3 regions of the Komagataeibacter sp. FNDCR2 genome follow, and region 1 is predicted to be linked to each of the others. Evidence: riboswitches for the same ligand, from Rfam matches in the RefSeq annotation. Region 1 holds a riboswitch; each other region holds the start of a gene.
What was found. Region 1 has a riboswitch for cobalamin ahead of LDL28_RS10175 (DUF1636 domain-containing protein). Riboswitches for the same ligand answer to the same signal wherever they lie in the genome.
Positions count from the first base shown of each region.

Region 1 (4,618 bases):
CAGTATTCCACCCCCCCGAGCAGCCGGACCACCACGCAGCGCGATTCCATGATGGTGCCGGCTACGTACAGGTCGATGGACATGGGATGCAGCAGTCGCGACAGGCTGGCGGTGCGCAGGCTCGCGCCGGGGGCGGCCTGTGCCCCATGCGCGGCGTTCAGGCACAGCAGGTCGCTGTCCGAAAAGGACAGGAACACGATATCCGCCGGGGCATGCCCCAGATCTTCCGCCTGATCGCCGTCATCCAGCGTGCGCACCTCACGTGCCAGCAGATGCATGGTGGCTACCCCGTTTCGCTGCCGCTTCCCCGCGCTTTACGCCTGCGCCAGCGCGGCCGCAATGGCGGCGTGGTCCATGCCCTTGCACCCGATCACCACCAGGTCGCCCGTGCGCGGCGCATCCTTGGCGAGGGGACGGTCGAACTGGTGGCGGAAGCGGCTGCCCACGCCCTGTACCGCCAGCCGCATCGGCTTGCCGCGCACGGTGGCGTACCCCTTCATGCGCAGGATGTCGTGCTGTTCGGCCAGCGCCTTCAGGCGGTCGATGAAGCCCTCCACGCTGTCCTGTTCGGGAAGGGGAAGGACGAAGCTTTCAAAATCATCATGTTCATGTTCGCCGCCTTCCGCATCATGGTGGGAAGGGCGCGCGGCCAGGTCATCTTCCGCCGCCGCGTCAAGGCCGAGCAGGATGGCCGGATCCACCTGCCCGTCGGTCGCGCGCACGATCTTGACGGCGCGCGGCACCTCGGCGCGGATGGCGGTCTCCACCGTGTCGGCCTGCGCGGGGGTCAGCAGGTCCGACTTGTTCAGCACGATCAGGTCGGCGCACAGAAGTTGGTCCTCATACACTTCGGCCAGCGGGTTGTCGTGGTCGAGGGAGGGATCCGCCGCCTGCTGGCGCGCGACCTCCGCCGGGTCATCGGCAAAGCGGCCACCGGCCACGGCGGGACCGTCCACCACCGTCACCACGCCATCCACCGTCATGCGGGTGCGGATGGTGGGCCAGCCGAACGCCTTGAGCAGCGGCTTGGGCAGCGCCAGCCCCGATGTCTCGATCACGATATGGTCGGGTGGGGTCGGGCGGTCGAGCAGGGCTTCCATGGTGGGCAGGAAGTCGTCCGCCACGGTGCAGCACAGGCAGCCATTGGTCAGTTCGACAATATCGTCATCACCGCAGCCTTCGATGCCACAGGCGCGCAGCGTGTCGCCATCAATGCCCAGCGTGCCGAATTCGTTCACGACAATGGCGATGCGCCTGCCCCGGGCATTGGCCAGCACATGGCGCAGCAGCGTGGTCTTGCCCGCGCCCAGAAAGCCGGTGATGACGGTAACGGGCACCTTGGCGCGCGCCGTGGCGGAAGTGTTCATGGCGATCAGGCTCCAGAAAAAAGGGAAGCGGGAAAGCGTCCGCGCACCATGTCCGACAGGCTGGCCGGGCGGCGCGAGGGCATGACGGTACCACTGCGTGACGTGGCGTAGGCGGCGATGTAGGTAAGCAGGTCCGCCGCCTTCTCCGGGCCGAGACCCGCCAGCAGCCAGCCCCATTTGCCTGGCGTGGCGACCACGGCGGCACAACCGCTGTCACACATGGCCAGGCAGTTGACCGCATGCACCACGATTTCCGGGTTGCCGGTAGCCAGCGCGGCCAGCGCATCGTGCAACTGGCGGCCCTGCGGGCTGTCCGACGCGGGCAGGCCACGGCGGCAGGTCACGCAGACATGCACATGCACGGGTGACACGTCCGGTGGCCGTTGCGCTGGCGGCTGTTGCGTGGGTGTGCTCATGCTCCATGCCCTTTCGCGGCATTGCTGCGCGCAGGCAGCCATACAAGGCGGGGTGCATGGTGACACGGCGCCACGCCGCGCGGGAACGGCGGGTGGCCCATCGCGTGCCGGGCACCCCGCCAGCCATGCGATCAGATTCGGTTCCGGCCCGGCCATGATGGTATGGCGCGGCGCCTGATGGCAGGTCTCCTGACTTGTGGCGCAGGGGTGAACCCCTCATTCCGGCGGCCTTCCCGGCCCCGGGATCCGGGACCAGTGACACTACCAGCCCCGTGGCGGGGCGGGCCGGAAAACAGCCACCTACAGTTGCGGGGGCAGTGACGGCCTTGCCCGTGGGCGCACCGTCTTCCCTATTCTCCCGGTGAAGGGAACCATCAGGCGCGGATTTAGACGATTGTGCGCCCCCCTGTCAAAGACCGTCCGGCGGCGCGCCGGTCATGGCCACGCGCCACGTCGCGTGGCGTGTCAGCACCGTGCGGCTGCGGGGCGCGATATCCAGATGCGACAGCATGCGGGCCGTACCGCCAAGGGCCGCGACCACGATGGCCCTGACCACCGTGGCGTCGGCCAGCGCGCTCAGGCGGGGCGGGGTGGGGGGAAGTGCCGCCAGCCACACCGCCACGCGGTGCAGGAGTTCCGTCCGGCTTTCCCCGCCGGGCGGCGCGAAGTCGGGGTCGGAAACCCAGCGCGCCAGATCGGCGGCGGGCAGGTCACGAAGCGCGCGGCCCCGCCATTCCCCCATGGCGGCCGCGCGTAGGGCGGGGGCAGGGTGGAACGGGCCGGTCATGCCGTGGGGGGGCGATTCGGGCGGCCACGACTCGATAGGCAGCAATGTCAGGTCGGCATCGGGCAGGTGGGCCGGAACATCCGCCCCCAGGCCGGGGGACGTCCCATCGGGGAAGATACCCCGGCGCAGGCAGTCGGGCGCGGGCAGGGCAAGGCAGGTCAGGATCTGGTGCATCAACAGGCGCCCCGCGTGTGGGGAAAGGGTGAGGTCCGCAATGTGACGATTGACCTTCCAGGCTGATTATTGGAAACATGACGCCAGATCCGGTTATGGACGGGTGTGGCACGCCATGCCATGGTCCATGCATACTGCTCCGGGTCGTGCCTGATCCATGGAGTTTTCCAGTATGAGCCAAGATACATCCGCCCTGTCCGCCGGTCGCATCGCCGCACCGCAGGTTTCCATCCCGGTTCGCGACCTGCTGCCGTGGGGTGTGTTCGGGCTGGTTCTGGCCTCGCTGCTGCTTTACTTCGTCGGGGCCGAACAGGGGGCGACCTCGCTCGTATCGGGCCATTACGTGCATGAATTCGTGCATGACGGCCGCCACCTGCTGGGCTTCCCCTGCCACTGATCCGCGCGGGCCGGTAGGGCGCGGGGCCCCAGCGCCCCATGCGCCGCCCTGATTACTGAACGGCATTTCCGGTGGGAAATGCCGTTTTTCGTTCAGGCCACGTCAACCACGGCGCGGCCACGGACATGACCGGCCAGAATGCGGGGCGCCAGCCCGATGGCGTCGGCCAGCGTCACGTCATGCAGCATGCTGTCCAGCAGCGTGGGGTCGATGTCGCGCGCAAGCCGCGCCCATGCCGTCATGCGCCGGGGGCGGGGGCACATCACGCTGTCGATTCCCTGCAGGCGCACGTTGCGCAGGATAAAGGGCGCCACCGTAAGCGGCAGCGCCATGTCCGCCGCCAGCCCGCACGCCGCCACCGTGCCGCCGTACTGGATGGACGCGCACATGCTGGCCAGCGCAGTCCCCCCCACCACATCGATGCCCCCCGCCCAGCGTGTGCGTTCCAGCGGCTTTCCGGTAGGGGCCAGCGCCTCACGCGGCAGGATTTCGCTGGCGCCCAGGCTGGTCAGATAGGCATGAAGCTGCGGGCGACCCGTCACCGCCACGACCTGAAACCCCAGCCGCGCCAGCAGCATGATGGCCATGCCGCCAACCCCCCCGCCCGCGCCGGTCACGATAACCGGGCCACTGGCGGGGGTCAGGCCCCCTTCCTCCAGAGCCATGATGCACAGCATGGCCGTCAGGCCCGCCGTGCCGATTCCCATCACCTGGCGCGAGGACAGGCCGGCGGGTTGCGGCAGGAGCCACCGTCCCGGCAGCCGCGCCACCTGTGACAGGCCGCCCCAGTGGCTTTCCCCCAGCCCCCAGCCGGTGGCGATGACCCGGTCCCCCACGCGGTAGAGGGGATCGCTCGATGCGCTGACGCGACCGGCCAGGTCGATGCCCGGTATCATGGGAAACCGCCGGACCACCGGCACGCCCCGGGTAATGGCCAGCGCATCCTTGTAATTGAGGCAGGAATGATCGACGGCCACCGTCACGTCACCCTCCGGCAGGGCCGTGGGGTCAACCTGTTCCAGCCGCGTCGTGGGCGTATCGGTGGTGCGGGTGATCATCAGGGCCTTGAACATGGGGGTGGGCTTCCTCGGTCGTGTGTACGGGTGTGGGTCGGGGCCGGCAGGGCCGTGCCTTTCATGCAGTATTCAGGCAGGCTTGCCTATTCAAAGCCACCGCCCTTCGCAGGAACGTGAAAGGAAAGGATTGCGAAAAATCGTGATGACAGAAGGAATTTTTTAAAGACCACCCGGTCCGCCCGCGGGGCGCGCGGGCGATCGTGACCACGTCCCTCCCCGATGGGGGAATGCGCAGGGCTGGTGTGATTTTCGCACGCTTCTCCGGGGCCGGGCGGTGTGGTGTGCTGATTATTCAGCCACGATCTGTACAGGCAGGAGGCATCCGATGTCCGACGTTAGAGTATCTTCGTTCTCGGCTCTTTCATCCATGAATGCGCTCTGGCAGGCCCGCTACGGCACGC
Region 1 covers NZ_JAIWOU010000001.1:2,139,969-2,144,586, forward strand. Annotated here, with positions in the region: gene cobN (cobaltochelatase subunit CobN) at 1-278, opposite strand, end outside; gene cobW (cobalamin biosynthesis protein CobW) at 315-1,367, opposite strand; gene LDL28_RS10175 (DUF1636 domain-containing protein) at 1,373-1,783, opposite strand; cobalamin riboswitch at 1,945-2,174, opposite strand; gene LDL28_RS10180 (histidine phosphatase family protein) at 2,193-2,744, opposite strand; gene LDL28_RS10185 (CbtB domain-containing protein) at 2,917-3,141, shown strand; gene LDL28_RS10190 (MDR family oxidoreductase) at 3,234-4,214, opposite strand; gene LDL28_RS10195 (nitroreductase family protein) at 4,543-4,618, shown strand, end outside.

Region 2 (4,618 bases), 380 kb from region 1:
ATGCGCGACCTCGCCACGCTGGACGCGCCGGGCCACCGCACCGGGGAAGACCCCGCCACCTGCACCGAGGAATAAATCCCGGCCCACGGCGTGCGCGGCAGGATTGCGCAAGCCCGGGCCACGCTGTTATGGTGCGTGGCCTTTCCGCCCGGGCGGGTCATGCCGGTCCATCCGGCATGGGTTAAGGGGCATGAGCGGGATCACGACAGCATATGGCGGCAGCGCAGGCAGGGGCGGTATCTGACACCACGGGCGGCAATGATACGGTCAGGGGTGGTCCATCCGCCTCCCGCCGCCCTTTCCTGCACTGGATCGCGCTCGGGCTGGCCGGGATGCTGGCCGCCTGCGCCCAGAACGGCCCGCGCCAGATGAGCGATGAACAGATGCTGCAGGAGGCCGATTCCTACCGCGCCCGCGCCCATGCCAGCTATACCCCGCCCGGCCCGCCCGGTGACCCGTGGGGGCCCTATATTACCGAGGCGTCCCAGCGTTTCGATGTGCCTGATATCTGGATACGGCAGGTCATGCAGCGCGAGTCGGGCGGGCAGCTTTACCGCAATGGGCAGTTCGTGACCTCGCTGCCCGGGGCGATGGGGCTCATGCAGCTCATGCCCCCCACCTATGACGAGATGCGTGCGCGTTACAGCCTCGGTCCCGATGCGTTCGAGCCGCACGACAATATCGTGGCGGGCACGGCCTATATCCGTGAAATGTACGATATTTACGGCTCACCGGGTTTTCTGGCCGCCTATAACAGCGGGCCGGGGCGACTGGATGAGTTTCTGGACCGCTACCATACCCTGCCCAAGGAAACGCGCGATTATGTCGCTTCCATCGGGCCACGGATCGCGGGTGTTACGCCCGCCAACCGTTCCCAGGCGGACATGCTGATCGAGGCGCGCGCGCTTGCCCGCGCGCAGGCGCAGCAGCAGGGACGCAACCGGGGCCGCAGGCTGCTGGCCTCGGCTTCGGCCCGGCAGCAGGCCCCGGCGACCGACACACTGGCCATTTCGCCGCAGGCGGCGGCGATCCGCGCGGCATGGAGCGCGCGTGAACACAGCGGCATCGCCCCCATGGTCCCGGCCTCGGGGCAACCGGGTGTCATCAGCATGGCGGACGGGCGCGCCTGGTCGGTGCAGGTGGGGGCCTTCGGTTCGGCCGGGCAGGCGGCGCAGGCGGCGGGGCAGGCCCGGGCCAAAGTTTCCTTTGGCGGGATACATACGCAGGTTGCGAGCGTTGCATCGCAACATGGTCATGTCTATCGTGCAAGGCTGACCGGCCTGTCGCACGAGGCGGCGCAGAAGATCTGCCAGCAACTGGGCGGGGGTGGATGCCAGATCCTGCCACCGACCACATGAAGACAGTGGCCCCGTTTGCGGGGGATAAGGAAACATGAGGTATTTTTACAGGCGTTCGCGCTGGTGCCTGCCGGGACTGTGCCTGCCGCTGGTGGGGGTGCTGGCTTTCGCCGGGTTCGTATGTTTCTCCCCCGCGCGTGCCGCCCTGCCGGTGGGCAGCCAGGCCCCGCTGTTCGATGCCAGGGCCACCCGCAATGGCAGCGAGTTCAGCTTCCATCTGGCCGATGCGCTGCGGCAGGGGCCGGTCGTGCTGTATTTCTACCCCGCCGCCTTTACCCGTGGCTGCACCATGGAAGCGCATGACTTCGCCAACGCCATGGATCAGTACACCGCCCTCGGGGCCACGGTCATTGGCGTCTCGACCGATGACATGCCGACCCTCGACCGCTTTTCCGTAAGCGAGGGCCATGGCCGTTTTCCCGTCGCCGCCGACCCGCAGGGCCAGATCGCGCGCATGTATGACAGCCGCCTGCCGCTGCTCAACCGCGCCAATCGCACCTCCTACGTCATCGCGCCCGATGGAAAGGTCATCTACGCCTACAGCGCGCTTTCGCCCGAAGGCCACGTGACCCACACGCTCGATGCGCTGCGGCAGTGGCGCGCCGCCCACGGGCAGGCCAGCCGGGTTTCGCTTCCCCCGGCCGCATCCCCTGCCAAACCGTAAGGGCCGGCTGGCGCATTGGCTTATGGCGCATTGACTTGGGTGCGGGCGCGGTATTGACTGCCGCCTTCGTCATCCGTGGGTGGGAAGCCGGTGAGACTCCGGCACGGTCGCGCCACTGTACACCGCATGCGGACATGCGGAAGTCAGACCCCTCCGGCGGATAGGGCCTTATTTCCGTTGCGGGACGCGCTTTCCCGACAGGAGACCTGATTTCCATGACCTTTCTTCCCATCCCCCCGCGCCGGGGTATCCGCTAATGGCCGGGCGCCTTCTGCTGCGAGGCATGCTGGCCGGTATTCTCGCGGCCTGTCTCGCCTTCGGTTTCGCCCGGATCTTCGGGGAACCGCAGGTCAACCTGGCCATTGCCTTTGAATCCGCGCTGGATGCGGCGTCCGGTGAACCGCCGGAGCCGGAACTGGTCAGCCGGGGGGTGCAGGCGTCGCTTGGCCTGCTGACTGCCGCCATCATGTACGGCGCCGCCTATGGGGGCCTGTTCGCGCTGGTGTTCGCGACCGCTTATGGCCGGATCGGGCGTTTTTCACCCCGTATGCTGGCGCTGCTGCTGGCGGGGGCGGGTTTTCTGGCGGTGGTTGTGGTGCCTGACCTGAAATACCCCGCCAATCCCCCCGCTGTGGGCCAGCCGGAAACGATCGGCATGCGTACGGTGGCGTATTTCGAGATGGTGGTCTTTTCGCTGTGCGCGCTGACACTGGCGGTTCTGGCCGGGCGGGCGCTGGCCGCCCGGATGGGCCACTGGAACGCCACGTTATGTGGCGGGGCCGTGTTCGTGGTGCTGGTCGCCCTGCTACAATGGGCGCTGCCCGACATTCATGAAGTGCCCGATAATTTCCCCGCCGTGGTGCTGTGGCGCTTTCGTGAGGCCGCGCTGGGCATGCAACTGGTCCTGTGGGGCGGTCTTGGCCTGATATTCGGCACGCTGGCGGACCGGGTCCTGGCGCGCCGGAACAGCGCGCATTACGGCTGAGCCGTCTCGTCGTCCCCCGCCCGGACAGGGGTGGGGGGCGCGACAGGCGCGCCCGCGCCATGTTTCATCACGTCGTCCCACATGGCGCGCAGCCTGCCGTCCATCGCGCGGTCCATGACGGGATAGGGGTGGCTTGCCGCGATGTAGGCGGGCTGGTCTTCCCAGTGCAGGGCTGCCCTGTCGGCGGCGTCGAGCGGGGCGAGGGGGCTGGCTGGCATGCCCCGGTAACATGATGACGTGGCCAGCCGGGCCTGCGCGGCGGGCGTGCGCAGATAGCGTGCGAAGGCAAGGGCGAGCGCCTTGCGCTGCGAGGCCGCGATGACCGAAATCCCGTGCTGCCAGCGCATGCCCCCCTGCCGGGGCACGGTAAAGGTCAGGTCGGTGCGGGCCGCCGCTGGCGTGGCCGGGCCGGCGGCGACGGCGCCGTCTTCATCCACGCCGGCGGTGGTCCATGCGCCGCCGCCAACCACAATATCCACCTGCCCATCGGCCAGCGCCTGCTGCACGCCGGGCATGTCGTCCACCAGCGCGGCATTGGCGCGCAGGGCCGCCAGCCGGGCATGCAGGGCGGGCAGGTCCGCATCGACCAGATGGGCGGGATCCCGGCCCAGGGCCAGCGCGATATAGGACAGCACCGGCAGGTAACTGTCATAAATCGCGATCCGCCCGCGATAGCGCGGCTGCCAGATCGCGTTGATGTCGTTCATGTCGGCGGCGTTGATACGCGCCTGATTGAAGGCCACGGCGTTGTAGTCGTATTTTTCGGGCACGGAATAAAGTTGCCCCCGATAGGATCCCGTTGCCGGGTCGGCAATCGGGGCGGGCACCTCGGCGGCGGGAAAGTCCGCCGGGTCCAGCGCCATCAGCAGCCCGTCGGCGGCGAGGCGCGGGGCGTCCGTCTCATCCATGATGACGACATCCCAGTCCCCCGGCTGTGACTGCCGCACGATGGCGCGGATGGCGTCCGTGCTGTCGATATCCTTGAAGTGGATGCGCACGTTGTTGGCCTGCTCGAAGGGCGTGAGCAGTTCGGGGTCTTCATGATCGCACCATGTCAGCACATTCAGCGCATCATCCGCCGCCCGCGCCGGGGCGGAGCCGAGGGCGGCCATGATGATGAGGGCGGTCGTTACGGCAACGGACCTGCCGCGACGGCTGCGTGTGGGCATGGAAAAAAACTCCTGAAGGACAATCCGCAGCATGGACCTGTATCCAGGCAGGGTCCAGCGGACAGCCCGCCCATGGCCGGAAGTAATAACGGGCCTGACAGCCCTGTCCGTATGGGCGCCATGCATCATTCGCGTGGATCGTTACGGATATGGGAAAGCATGATGCCGCGGGCGTTGCGCGCATGACACGTCCGGCGGCCGTCGGTTTCGTGTATATTGTCGTGCGCCATGATGGCGGGCTATGGATAGGCGCATGATCGCCGATTTCATCCGCCGCTTCATCCGGCGTCGTTCTCCGTCACCTGTTACCTCGCTGCCCGCGCGGCGCGCTTCACGGCAGGTGATCGCACCGGAAGCCGGATCGGACGCGGCGCGGGCCGTGGCCGCCATGTCCGTGGCGCCGTCGGGGCGTATGCGTGACTATGCCCGTACCGCGCGCTGC
Region 2 covers NZ_JAIWOU010000001.1:1,757,135-1,761,752, reverse strand. Annotated here, with positions in the region: gene LDL28_RS08285 (aldo/keto reductase) at 1-75, shown strand, start outside; gene LDL28_RS08280 (lytic transglycosylase domain-containing protein) at 213-1,358, shown strand; gene LDL28_RS08275 (peroxiredoxin) at 1,393-2,022, shown strand; cobalamin riboswitch at 2,057-2,251, shown strand; gene LDL28_RS08270 (CbtA family protein) at 2,279-3,007, shown strand; gene LDL28_RS08265 (extracellular solute-binding protein) at 2,998-4,176, opposite strand; gene LDL28_RS08260 (1-acyl-sn-glycerol-3-phosphate acyltransferase) at 4,430-4,618, shown strand, end outside.
Region 2: linked by a shared signal. The riboswitch ahead of LDL28_RS08270 (CbtA family protein) and the one ahead of LDL28_RS10175 (DUF1636 domain-containing protein) in region 1 are both predicted to bind cobalamin.

Region 3 (4,618 bases), 330 kb from region 1:
ATTCCGCAACGGGGCTGGGCGGCAAGGGCGCCAATCAGGCCATTGCGGTGGCCCGGCTGGGGCAGGCCGTGGAACTGGCGGGCTGGACCGGGCGTGACATGCTGGCCGACATGGCGCGCGCCACGTTGCATGAGGTCAGGGTCAACACCCACTGGCTCCTGAGCGACGGGCTTAACGGCACGGGCCGGGCCTTCATCACCATAAACCAGGCGGGCGAAAACCAGATTCTGGTCGATGGCGGCGCCAACATGGCGCATGGCGATACGGCCTGTCCCCTGCTCTCTCCCGTGCTGGCGCAGGCCGCCATGGTGATGATGCAGATGGAAATGGACCCCGCGCTGATGGTGGCGCTGGCCCGGCAGGCACGCGGAATGGGCATTCCCGTCATGCTCGATCCCGCCCCCGTGCCTGCCGCCGGCCTGCCGGACGCCCTGTATGCGCTGGCCGACATCATCACCCCCAATGAAAATGAAACCCGCGCGCTGACCGGCATCCTGCCCACGGATCAGGCCACCGCCCTGCGCGCGGCCGACATCATGCATGCGCGCGGGACGGGCACGGCCATCATCAAGCTCGGGTCACGGGGCGTGGCCTATTCCACCATTCACCCGCGCGAAGGGGAGGATGCACGGGGGTTCGTCCCCGCTTTCCATGTGCGGAGCATCGATACGGTGGCGGCGGGGGACTGCTTCAATGCCGGGTTGGCCACCGCCCTTGTGCGGGGCCAGACGCTTGCCGGGGCCGTGCGCCATGGCGCGGCCTGCGGGGCGCTGGCCACCACGCGGGCGGGCGCGGCGCAGGCCGCGCCGGATGCGGCCGAGGTAGCCGCCCTGCTGGCGCGCGAAAAAGAGTGATCTTGCGCACTGGCCCGCAGGCTTTATAGTCCGTTGCAACAAGTCAGCGGTCCCGTGCGAACGGGCGAGAAAGGGAATGCCGTAAACCCCGGCGGGGTGTGATGCCCGGGGGCGCAGTCGGCAACTGTACCCGCAACTGTAGGCGGAGAGTGCGTTATCCGGCGCTGCGACAGGCAGCAACCACTGGTTCCGGCCGGGAAGGTGGAGAACGTGCCGTGACCCGCAAGTCAGGAGACCTGCCGTTGTCCTTCAACAATATCGCCGGGCGGGCATAACCGGAGATGGACGCAAGACAATGGACCCGACCGGCTAGCATCCCGTTCCCCCTGCACTAACCCCGATCCGGCACCAAGATGCCGCTTTCTTCTGGTCCTGCGCGGACCAGCCCATCCTGACGGGATGTTTTTTTCAATGAATCTGACGACCCTTTCCTTGGCACGCCCGATGCTGGCACGCCCGATGCTGGCGCGCACCGTGCTGCTGCCCTGCGTACTCGTTGCTGGTGGCCTCGGGGCGATGGACGCCCACGCACAGGCCCCGCGCACCCAGCTTGCCGATGACCGCGCCCGCCTTGGCAACTCCACCCCCCTGATCGAACAGATCGACCCCACGACGGTACGCGATTCCGTGCGCGCCAATGCCGAAACGACGCAAAGTGTTACGGATACCGACAGCCTCGACACCAGCGGCAATCTTCTGGGCGACATGGGTGGCGCGCGCCCGTGGCTGTATAAACACGGCATTACTTTCAATATTCAGGAAGTGGACGAAGTCTGGGGCAATGGCACCGGCGGTTCGGCATCGGGCAATGATGGCGCGGGCGGATCGGGCACCGGCCCGTCCTATGATGGTGTGACCATGCCCACCCTGACCGTCGATACCGAGAAGCTGTTCGGGCTCAGGGGGGGCCTGTTCAATGTCAGCGCGCTCCAGACACGCGGGCGCTCGATCTCGCAGGACCACCTGGCCAATTTCAACCCCATCAGCGGGTTCGAGGCCGATCGCTCCACCCGCCTGTTCGAGCTGTGGTACCAGCAGTCCTTCCTGAACGGAAAGCTGGATGTAAAGATCGGGCAGCAGGATCTGGATACCGAATTCCTGATCAGCGATTACGCCTCGCTTTACCTCAACGCCAATTTCGGCTGGCCCATGGCGCCTTCGGTCAACCTGTATGGCGGCGGCCCGTCATGGCCGCTGTCGTCCCCCGCCATCCGCATCCGCTACCGGCCCAGCGAGAAGTTCACCTTCATGTTCGCCGCGGCCGACGACAATCCGCCGGGCAACCGCTACAACTCCATCCCCATCCAGCAGGCCACCGGCTCCATCAGCGGTTATAATCCCGACCCGACCAGCCAGACCACCAACGATGGCAGCGGCACGCAGTTCAACATGGGCAACGGCGCGCTGCTGATCACCGAACTGCAATACGCGCTCAATCCCCAGCCCGCCGACATGACCAACACGACAAAGAACCCCGGCCTGCCGGGCATCTACAAGCTGGGCGGGTATTACGATACGGCCAAATTCCCCGATTACCGCTACAACCAGCATGGCGGCTCGCTGGGGGCCGCCACACTGGCCGCCAGCCCCACGCAGTCCGACCTGACGCCGCGCTGGGACCGGGGCAACTGGATGGTCTATGGCATCATCGACCAGATGATCTGGCGGCCCTCGCTCACTTCCCCCCGCTCGGTGGGCGTGTTCGCGCGCGCCACGGGCAATGGTGGCGACCGTAACCAGATCAGCTTCGCCATTGATGCGGGCATCAACCTCAAGGCCCCGTTCAGGGGGCGGGACAACGACACGATCGGGCTGGGCTGGGGCATCGGCCGCGCCAGTTCGGGACTGCGCCAGTTCGACCGGGACCGCCAGACGATGGTGCAGGGCAATGAAAACCACCTGGAACTGACCTATCAGGCGCAGGTGACGCCATGGATGGTGATGCAGCCGGACTTCCAGTATGTGTGGCACCCTTCAGGCGGCACGCCGGACTGGACCGGCCTGCGTCGCGTGGGGGATGAAGCGATCTTCGGCCTGCACAGCAGCATTACATTCTGATGGGAAAATCCGCGGCGCCACATGCCCCCATATCCCGCCGGGCGGCACGCTGGCGCTTCTGGTGATCGTGATGCTGTTCGCACCGGGGGCCGCAAGCGCGCCCGCCCCGACAGGAAGAGACAAAAGCACAGGGCGGTATTGAAAATTTATATTATTGTGAGCCCAATGCCGCTTCTATAGGCCAGAGTGAACAGGCGCGTGATACTGTCACGCGCCCTATTGCAAAGGAAGAAACCGTTGCGCCGTCTTGTTGCTATCTGTATCCCGCTCGGTCTGGCCGCCTGCGCGCAGCACACGCCCCGCCCCATGGCGAATTACTGCCGCCAGCCCGCGGTAACCGCCGCCGTGGTGGCCGCCGCCAACCGGACCCCCGGCGCAACCTCGCCCGCCATCCGGTTTGTGGACGGCACGGTCAAAAGCGCCATCTATAACGACCATGTGCAGGTCATGACCTGCCATGGCAGCCTGGTGCGCCGGGACGGCACGCAGCAGGACGGCGTCGCCATTGCCCGCCTGTCCCACCTGCATACGGGCTGGAAACAGATCTGGCGCACATCCGTCGCCACGCATCAGTGGATCGCGGATGAGGACATCAACAAAAACCGGCTGGACCAGTACGCCGCGTATTACGACCATACGCCCGATGCCTGCAAACCCTTCGCCCATGACCTGTTCTATGGCGCGCCCAAATCCGACAAGGACACCGCCCACCTGCGCGAGACGCTGTACGACTGCCTTGCGGACCACAACGTCAAGCCCCTGCGCCCCGTATCGGGCGTGGATCATACCTACAGCCCGTTCGGCATGAATTTCTACATTCCCTACTATACCAACCTGAACGCGGACGATAACGGTCCCTTCCTGTACTGACCGCGCCCATGGCCATCCTGCCCCTCATCCGCTTTCCCCATCCCTGTCTGGAACAGGTGGCAAGCCCTGTTGACGCCACGGCCGCCGCCACGGGGCGACTGGCGCATGACCTGCTTGAAACCATGCATGCCGCCCCCGGCATCGGCATGACCGCCTGCCATGCCGGGATCATGCAGCGGCTCGTGGTGATCGACCTGCCCACCGACGGGCACGGCCCGCGTATCTATGCCAACCCGGAAATTATCTGGAACAGCACGGAAACCGCAACGCGGGAGGAAGGCAGCGTGTCCATGCCCGGCATCCACGCGCCCGTCACCCGGCCGGAGCGCGTGCGGGTCCGCTATACCCGGCCTGATGGCACGCAGGCGGAAGACGCGGCCGATGGCCTGCTGGCGCTGTGCCTCCAGCATGAAATCGACCAGATCAACGGCATTTTCTGGATCCGGCGGCTGTCACGCCTGCGCCGTGACCGGGTGCTGAAACGGTACGCGAAGCTTGAACGTGACCACGCGATGGCCGGCGTTCAGTCCACTTTCCCGTCATCAAGCATATAGCCGCTGGAGCGCACCGTGCGGATCAGGTCCGCCCCCCCCGTGGCGTTCAGCGCCATGCGCAGCCTGCGGATATGCACATCCACCGTGCGTTCCTCCACATGGATGCGGTCATCCCATGCGGCGGCCAGTATTTCAGCGCGTGAGAACACCCGGCGTGGGTTGCGCATCAGATGCAGCAGGATGCGATATTCCGTCGGTCCCAGCGCCAGCGCGCTTCCCGCGCGGGTCACGCGCCGCGCCCCGTGGTCAAGGGTGATGTCGGCAAAGGCCAGTTCATCGGAT
Region 3 covers NZ_JAIWOU010000001.1:1,810,257-1,814,874, forward strand. Annotated here, with positions in the region: gene LDL28_RS08570 (ribokinase) at 1-854, shown strand, start outside; cobalamin riboswitch at 885-1,113, shown strand; gene LDL28_RS08575 (carbohydrate porin) at 1,371-2,912, shown strand; gene LDL28_RS08580 (hypothetical protein) at 3,150-3,782, shown strand; gene LDL28_RS08585 (peptide deformylase) at 3,791-4,336, shown strand; gene LDL28_RS08590 (response regulator) at 4,306-4,618, opposite strand, start outside.
Region 3: linked by a shared signal. The riboswitch ahead of LDL28_RS08575 (carbohydrate porin) and the one ahead of LDL28_RS10175 (DUF1636 domain-containing protein) in region 1 are both predicted to bind cobalamin.